Regions from separate parts of the Leclercia sp. genome, predicted to be linked through region 2. Evidence: predicted binding sites of a transcription regulator. Region 2 holds the regulator's gene; the other holds the start of a gene.

Region 1 (4,421 bases), on a different contig from region 2:
TATTCGTTTTCAGCTGCTCCATGGTGGTCGCGCCCAGCAGGGTGCTGGCAACAAACGGCTGACGACGCACAAAAGCCAGCGCCATCTGCGCCGGATCGAGCCCGTGACGTCTGGCGATATCCACATAGGCCGCTACCGCTTTCTGCGTCTGCTCGCCGCTGTAACGGGTAAAGCGGCTGAACAGGGTATTACGCGCCCCCGCCGGTTTTGCCCCGTTGAGATACTTACCGGTCAGCGTGCCAAAGCCGAGGCAGGAGTATGCCAGCAGCTCAACGCCTTCATACTGGCTCACCTCCGCCAGACCCACCTCGTAGCTGCGGTTTACCAGGCTGTAGGGGTTTTGAATGGTGACGATGCGCGGCAGGTCGTGCTTATCTGCAAGATGCAGGTAGCGCATCACGCCGAAGGCCGTTTCGTTAGAGACGCCGATGTAGCGGATTTTACCCGCACGCTGGCACTCGGTTAAGGCTTCCAGCGTTTCCAGCAGCGTAACGACCGGCGCGCTGTCGCTCCAGCTGTAGCCGAGCTTGCCGAAGCAGTTGGTCGGGCGCTGAGGCCAGTGAACCTGATAGAGGTCGAGGTAATCGGTCTGCAGACGCGTCAGGCTGGCGTCCAGCGCCGCGCGGATGTTCTTACGATCGAGGATCTGGTTCGGGCGAATGCCGCTGTCGTTATTGCGCGACGGGCCGCTCACCTTGGAGGCAACAATCAGCTTTTCGCGGTTGCCGCGTTTTGCCAGCCAGTTGCCGACGTAGGTTTCGGTTAAACCCTGGGTTTCCGGACGTGGCGGAACCGGATACATTTCAGCGACGTCAATCAGGTTAATGCCCTGGCTGACGGCGTAATCGAGTTGTGCATGGGCATCGGCTTCGCTATTTTGTTCACCAAATGTCATCGTGCCCAACCCCAGTTGGCTTATCTCAAGAGCGCTATGGGGGATACGGTGATAATGCATAGCCGGCTTCCTTAGTAGACATGTTGTACGCGTCAGGAAACTCCTGACAAAGGACCTACCCTAAATAATTCGAGTTGCAGGAAGGCGGCAAGAGAGCGAATCCCCAGGAGCATAGATAACTATGTGACTGGGTTGAGCGAGCGCAGCCAACGCGTCTGTAACTTGAAGTATGACGGGTATATAAACATGGCAGAGGGGAAGCGAAAGAGGAAGAGAAAAATCAAAAGGCCAGCAAGCCGCTGACCTTCAATACTATCTTTCGATAATCTGGGAAACTTCGTCGCGGTTAATCTGCATATTATTACCCTGCTGATCGCGGTAGCTGACCAGACCGGTATCATCGTCGACTTCGGGTTTGCCGTCGGTCAGGATCATACGACCATCTTTCGTCGCCATGACGTAATCACTGCTACAACCTGAAACGGCAAACGCTAAACCAACAGCCGAGATTATTACTGCCCATTTTTTCATTGTTTATTACCTCCACCTGGCTCGTATCACATCTTATTGTAGTAATAACCCGGGCAATGGTTTTCACAAAGCGGTGAAATCTGAAAAAACAGGCAAATATGTGATAAACAGCATAATTCTGGCTAAAAAGTCAGGTGTTCAGCAGAAAGTGACGTGCTAAAAGAGCGCCCGTGAAGTTCTTTTTGAGATAAAAGCCGCGGGGCAGGGTCAGGATCGGTTCGCCGCGCGCGCCGATGGCTTCAGTCAGGGCTTTGCTGTTTGCCGCTTTGGGTCTGAGCTGGAGCACTTCGCCGTGGCGGGCGGTGATACGCTCAACCTGGCCCAGCACGATCATGTCCATCAGCTCTTCCCAGTCCAGCCGTAGCTGGCGATCTTCCTCTTCATCCGGGCTCCAGATCAAAGGTGCCCCGACGCGCCTGGCTGCCAGCGGGATCGCGCGGTCCCCCTCTACCGGGATCCACAGCACGCGCTTCAGCTTATGCCGCACGTGGCTGCTCTCCCAGGTGATCCCCGTATTGCCGGTTAACGGTGCCACGCAGACAAAGGTGGTCTCCAGCGGGCGACCCAGGCTGTCGATCGGGATGGTCTTCAGCTCCACCCCCAGCGCGGCAAAATCCTGTTCAGGTTTGCTGCCCGCGCAGGCCCCCAGCCACAGCTCCAGCAGAACGCCCGTCCATCCTTTATCCCGCTTAAGATCGGGCGGAATGGGCAAACCAGCAAGGGCAGCCAGTTCTCCCAGCGAGTATCCCGCCAGGCGTTGCGCTTGTTGCAGTAATGCCGCTTCCGTTGCGGGGGGAGAGGTCAGGGGAGCGAGGGGAAGCATGAGCATTGCCTTCTGGTTAAAAAATGAACAGCAGTTTTCCACTGCACGGACTGAGTTTATCTTTTTCTTTTTACCGATGCCAGGTCGATGATTTATCAGCCTTTTTATTGCCTGTAATCCCGTTTCGCCAAGGAGGTTATCCCGGTTGTTCAAATCTGGTCACTGACAATGAACAGGATCTTACACCCTGTTATCCACAGAAAAATGGGATAACTGCGAATAACCCCCACTACTGTTTCCATTTACAGCCTTGACGTGCGACGAAAATCGAAAAATCAGACAAAATGTGCCTAACTTATTGGCACAATCTGTGGATAAAACCGACGTTGTTCGATCTTTCATCAGCACCAGGATCTTTAAGGTGATGTACATCACACTATGCTGTGCAATTCAGGTAATTCACAGTTTAACTTCATGAATTATAGCGGTTTGTAAAAAACGCTCATCTCTGCAATATTCAGAGTGATCTGGGTTGTCCATCGGTAATTCCACACTTCTTCACAACTCTATCCACAGAAAAAGTGAATAAAATTGCCCTTCAAACCGGTCATCTGTTTATAACTCGGCTGATAATTGTGAGTTATTCAAATGTTATTAGGCTTCAGGCCAGAAAGAGAGTGGTTTACCGCCTCACTGGAGTGTGAAACAATCATTTATATATAAGGTTTAGTTTGGGGTAGTCCGGTGATTGATGACGATGGCTACCGCCCGAATGTAGGTATCGTAATTTGTAATCGCCAGGGTCAGGTTATGTGGGCCCGGCGATATGGTCAGCACTCCTGGCAATTTCCCCAAGGTGGGATCAATCCAGGAGAGTCCGCAGAGCAAGCGATGTACCGGGAGCTGTTCGAAGAGGTTGGCTTAAGCCGCAAGGATGTTCGCATTCTGGCTTCGACCCGCAACTGGTTGCGTTACAAGTTACCGAAGCGTTTGGTGCGTTGGGACACAAAGCCGGTATGTATCGGCCAGAAACAGAAATGGTTTCTTCTGCAATTGGTGAGCAGCGATGCGGATATCAATATGCAAACCAGCAGCACGCCCGAATTTGATGGCTGGCGCTGGGTCAGCTACTGGTATCCCGTTCGTCAGGTCGTGTCGTTTAAGCGCGACGTTTACCGTAGGGTGATGAAAGAGTTCGCAAGTGCTGTGATGTTGCTTCAGGAGACGCCTCCTAAGCCGCAGAGCGCACCTGCCTGGCGACGTAAAAGAGGTTAAGCTACGCACATTATGCTCACCCGCCTGCGCGAAATAGTCGAGAAGGTGGCCAGTGCCCCACGGCTCAACGAGGCGCTGGATATTCTGGTCACGGATATCTGCCTTGCGATGGAAACCGAGGTATGTTCGGTCTATCTGGCCGACCACGACCGCAGGTGTTACTACCTTATGGCCACGCGCGGATTAAAAAAACCGCGTGGTCGTACCGTTGCGCTGGCATTTGATGAAGGCGTTGTGGGTCTGGTCGGGCGACTGGCGGAACCCATCAACCTTGCCGATGCGCAGAAACATCCCAGCTTTAAATACATCCCCTCCGTAAAAGAGGAGCGCTTCCGCGCCTTCCTCGGCGTACCTATTATCCAGCGTCGTCAACTCCTTGGCGTGCTGGTGGTACAGCAGCGTGAACTGCGTCAGTACGATGAAAGCGAAGAGTCGTTCCTCGTTACGCTGGCCACGCAAATGGCGGCCATCCTCTCACAGTCTCAGCTGGCGGCGCTGTTTGGTCAGTACCGTCAGACGCGTATTCGCGCCTTACCGGCCTCGCCGGGCGTTGCGATTGCGGAAGGCTGGATGGACGCCACGCTGCCGTTAATGGAGCAGGTTTACGAAGCCTCGACGCTGGACACTGCCCTTGAGCGGGAGCGTCTCACCGGCGCGCTGGAAGAGGCCGCCAATGAGTTTCGTCGCTACAGCAAGCGTTTTGCTGCCGGTGCGCAGAAAGAGACGGCGGCGATCTTCGATCTTTATTCCCACCTGCTGTCCGATGCCCGGCTGCGCCGGGAGCTGTTTGACGAGGTCGACAGAGGCTCGGTCGCCGAGTGGGCGGTCAAAAAGATCATCGAAAAATTCGCCGAGCAGTTTGCCGCCTTAACTGACGGTTATCTGAAAGAGCGTGCCGGGGATCTTCGCACCTTAGGCCAGCGCCTGCTGTTCCATCTCGATGACACCATTCAGGGT
Region 2 (4,421 bases):
TGCATAGCCTGGCGGCGAAGATGGGGTTTGCCCTGCGCCACAACGTGATTGAAGCGCACGGTCTGTGCCGTAACTGCGTTGAAGTGGAAGCCTGCCGCCATCAGGAAAATTGTCAGCACGATCACTCTATCCAGCTGAAGAAAAAGCCGCGCTGAGGACAAAAAAATGGGCGACCTGAAAGGTCGCCCTGGGCGTACATCCGTGTACCTGCGGGTATAGGTTAATTACCAGCGATAGTTGTTACGGGTTTCCCAGTCACCAACTTCTTTCTCTGCCTGGTCTTTCTCATAACCATAGCGTTCCTGAATTTTACCCACCAGTTGGTCACGTTTACCTTCGATGACGGTCATGTCATCGTCAGTCAGGTCGCCCCACTGTTCTTTTACTTTACCTTTAAATTGCTTCCAGTTACCGCCGACTTGGTCTTTATTCATCATCGATTCCTCTTCGTTCGGTCGTTAAGGTTAAGTTCGTCCTGAAATACGTTTCGTGCTGGACGTGATAATAATTATAGATAAGCCTGCGGCGTTCGGTTTGTTATTCGGAATCTTTTACCGTTCGGCCAGGCGAAGCCGCTATGAAAACCAGCTGCCGTTGCGCCAGTGCCGGTGCCAGATCCAGGCCAGAGACAGCCCCCGCAGGGCCAGGAACACGGTCAGGGCCAGCCACAGACCGTGGTTGCCCAGCCACGGCAGGGTGAAAAGCGTCAGGCCAAATCCAGCGGCCGCCACGGCCATACTGTTGCGCATCTCTGCCCCTCGGGTGGCACCGATAAACATGCCATCCAGCAAATAGCACCAGACCCCTACCACCGGCAGGATCACCTGCCAGATAAGATAGTGGCTCGCCAGCGCGCGCAGCTCGGGCAGTGAAGTCAGCAGGGCAATAATGTGATCGCCTGCCAGAGCATAGATGAGGGCAAAGGCCAGCGCCACCAGGCCGGACTGACGGCAGGCCGCCCGCCACACTTCCCGCAGTTGCCCGCTTTCCCGCGCGCCATAGGCCTGCCCGGAGTGTGCCTCGACCGCATAAGCGAAGCCATCCAGCGCATAGGCGGTAAAGGTCAGCAGGGTCATCAGCACGGCGTTAACGGCGATGATCTCCGGCCCCAGCCGTGCCCCCATTACCGTCAGCGTCCCGAAGCAGAGCTGTAGCAACAGCGAGCGCAGCATGATGTCGCGATTGAGGGCCAGCAGCTTGCGGATATTGCCCCGCCAGCTCGTTTTCAGCAGCGCCAGCGAAATACCACGCAGGGCCAGCACCCGCCAGACCATCCACAGGCCAATCATCAGAGTGGCGTACTCTGCGATAGCGGTCGCCAGCGCGGCCCCCTGCACGTTCATCTGCAGGCCCATCACCAGCCACAGATCCAGCACGATGTTGAGCAGGTTACCCACCACCAGCAGGATCACCGGCGCCCGGGCATACTGCACCCCCAGCAGCCAGCCGAGCAGCACCAGGTTAGCCAGCGATGCCGGGGCGCTGAGCCAGCGGATCTCAAGGAAGCGCCGCGCCTGATGGAGCACGGCCTCGCTGCCGCCAACGATATGCAGCGCCAGATCGATAAGCGGCGTGCGCAACAGCACAATCAGCAGCCCGGCACCCAGGGCCAGGATCAGCGGCTGCACCAGCGCGCGGGCCAGACGTAGCGGATCTTTCGCGCCATAGGCCTGCGCGGTGAGGCCGGTGGTGCTCATGCGCAAAAAGAGCAGCAGCATAAACAGGAAGCTGGTTGCCGTCGCGCCGATGGCGACACCGCCCAGATAAACGGGGGAATCGAGATGACCAATCACAGCCGTGTCCACCAGCCCAAGCAGAGGGACGCTGATATTGGAGACGATCATGGGAAGCGCAAGACGCCACAACGCCTTGTCTGAAGCAGTCAGGAGAGACATGAAAATGTTCGCCAGAGGCAGGAAAAGCAAACTGCGGCACTGCCGCAGTTTGTCAGAAAGGATTTATAACCATTCACCGTTGCGGATGACGCCAACCGCCAGCCCTTCGATGGAGAAGTTATTTTCGCGCAGGTCGACAACAATCGGGGAAAACTCGCTGTTTTCCGGCAGCAGCTGCACGGTGTTGCCCTGCTTTTTCAGGCGCTTGACGGTCACTTCATCATCGATGCGCGCCACCACGACCTGACCGTTACGCACGTCCTGCGTTTTATGTACCGCCAGCAGATCGCCATCCAGAATGCCGATGTCTTTCATGGACATACCGCTTACGCGCAGCAGAAAATCTGCGCTCGGTTTGAACATGCCCGGATCGACCTGATAATGGCCTTCAATGTGCTGTTGCGCCAGCAGCGGTTCACCCGCGGCAACGCGACCGACGAGCGGCAGGCCCTCTTCGGCTTCAATCAGCAGACGAATACCGCGAGACGCACCGGAAACAATCTCAAGCACACCCTTGCGCGCCAGTGCCTTAAGGTGCTCTTCGGCGGCATTTGGAGAACGGAAGCCCAGACGCTGCGCGATTTCTGCACGCGTCGGCGGCATACCCGTCTGGCCGATATGATCCCGAATGAGATCAAACACCTCTTGCTGCCTGGTCGTTAACGCTTTCATTCCGCCCCCTGGGTGTATATACAGTTATGCTGTGAGTATATACAGCTAAAGGTGATTTTGGAACCACAAACCGCATAAAAAACCAGAGACTTGTTCGGTTTCTGAAGGCTTATCGTAAATGTCCCCAAAGCAGCGTGACCCAGGTAAACAACGCAACGATAATCGCCATCAGCACCGCGGCTGAGCCCATATCTTTTGCCCGGCCCGAGAGCTCGTGAAAGTCAGTGCCGATACGGTCGACGACCGCCTCGATCGCACTGTTGAGAATTTCGACTATCATCACCAACATCACCGAGCCAATCAGTAATACGCGGGTGATGGGATCAACGTCCAGCCAGCAGGCAAGGATAATCGCCGCGACGACCGCAACCCCTTCCTGGCGAAATGCGGCTTCATTGATCCAGGCAGCACGGATGCCCTTCCATGAATAGCCGGCAGCTTTAATGATTCGGGTTAACCCAGTGGTATTATTGGCCATTAAAAGAAACCTTTCTTCGAAAATAGCGTCAGAAACGGTGGGTTAAGCGCCTGGCGCAGCCACCGGAAGTATGACGGGTAACAACAGAAATTTTGCGCGCTTTCTGTTATCCTTGCGCCGCAATTGCATTTTTAACCAGAGGCTTTACATCGTTTATGTCTGGCTGGCCACGAATTTACTACAAATTACTTAATTTACCATTAAGCGTCCTGGTAAAAAGCAAGTCTATTCCGGCGGTTCCGACGCTGGAACTGGGACTCGATACCTCGCGTCCTATTATGTACGTTTTGCCTTATAACTCGAAGGCCGACTTGCTGACGCTGCGCGCCCAGTGCCTGGCGCACGATCTTCCCGATCCGCTGGAGCCGCTGGAGATCGACGGCACCCAGCTGCCGCGCTACATCTTTATCCACGGTGGCCCTCGCGTGTTCACCTGGTACACGCCGAAAGAAGAGTCGATCAAGCTGTTCCATGACTACCTCGATCTGCACCGCAGCAACCCGCTGCTGGACGTGCAGATGGTGCCCGTGTCGGTGATGTTTGGTCGTCGTCCGGGGCGCGATAAAGGCGAGGAAAATCCGCCGTTGCGCATGCTCAACGGGGTGCAGAAGTTTTTCGCCGTCAACTGGCTTGGCCGCGACAGCTTCGTCCGTTTTTCACCGTCAGTCTCCCTGCGTCGCATGGCCGATGAGCACGGTACGGATAAGACCATTGCCCAGAAGCTGGCACGCGTGGCGCGCATGCACTTTGCCCGTCAGCGTCTGGCCGCGGTAGGCCCGCGCCTGCCGGCCCGTCAGGATCTGTTTAATAAGCTGCTGGCCTCGAAGGCCATTGCCCGCGCCGTCGAAGACGAAGCGCGTAGCAAAAAAATCTCCCACGAGAAGGCGCAGCAAAACGCCATCGCCCTGATGGAAGAGATTGCGGCCAACTTCTCCTACGAGATGATCCGCCTTAGCGACCGTATCCTGAGCTTTACCTGGAACCGTCTCTATCAGGGGATCAACGTGCACAACGCCGAGCGCGTGCGCCAGCTGGCCCACGACGGCCATGAGATTGTCTACGTGCCCTGCCACCGCAGCCACATGGACTACCTGCTGCTCTCGTACGTGCTCTATCATCAGGGGCTGGTGCCGCCGCACATCGCTGCGGGTATCAACCTCAACTTCTGGCCGGCAGGCCCGATCTTCCGCCGTCTGGGTGCGTTCTTTATTCGCCGTACCTTTAAAGGCAACAAGCTCTACTCCACCGTGTTCCGCGAGTATCTGGGCGAGCTGTTCAGCCGCGGCTACTCGGTGGAATATTTCGTGGAGGGCGGCCGCTCCCGTACCGGCCGTCTGCTCGATCCGAAAACCGGCACCCTGTCGATGACCATTCAG

Evidence for each region. The regulator LexA, encoded in region 2, represses DNA repair genes until DNA is damaged. The targets are predictions, from matches to a motif close to TNCTGTATGTACATACAGNA.
Region 1: a site for LexA is predicted at 2,480-2,499, ahead of mutH (DNA mismatch repair endonuclease MutH). Genes of this name have one in related genera too.

Annotation. Positions count from the first base shown of each region.
Region 1 is NZ_DAIQCE010000008.1:19,855-24,275, reverse strand. Features, by position in the region: gene V7Q49_RS17015 (NADP(H)-dependent aldo-keto reductase) at 1-955, opposite strand, end outside; gene V7Q49_RS17010 (YgdI/YgdR family lipoprotein) at 1,208-1,426, opposite strand; gene mutH (DNA mismatch repair endonuclease MutH) at 1,557-2,249, opposite strand; gene rppH (RNA pyrophosphohydrolase) at 2,934-3,464, shown strand; gene ptsP (phosphoenolpyruvate--protein phosphotransferase) at 3,477-4,421, shown strand, end outside.
Region 2 is NZ_DAIQCE010000007.1:124,905-129,325, forward strand. Features, by position in the region: gene zur (zinc uptake transcriptional repressor Zur) at 1-155, shown strand, start outside; gene V7Q49_RS16775 (CsbD family protein) at 225-434, opposite strand; gene dinF (MATE family efflux transporter DinF) at 576-1,895, opposite strand; gene lexA (transcriptional repressor LexA) at 1,959-2,567, opposite strand; gene V7Q49_RS16790 (diacylglycerol kinase) at 2,677-3,045, opposite strand; gene plsB (glycerol-3-phosphate 1-O-acyltransferase PlsB) at 3,201-4,421, shown strand, end outside.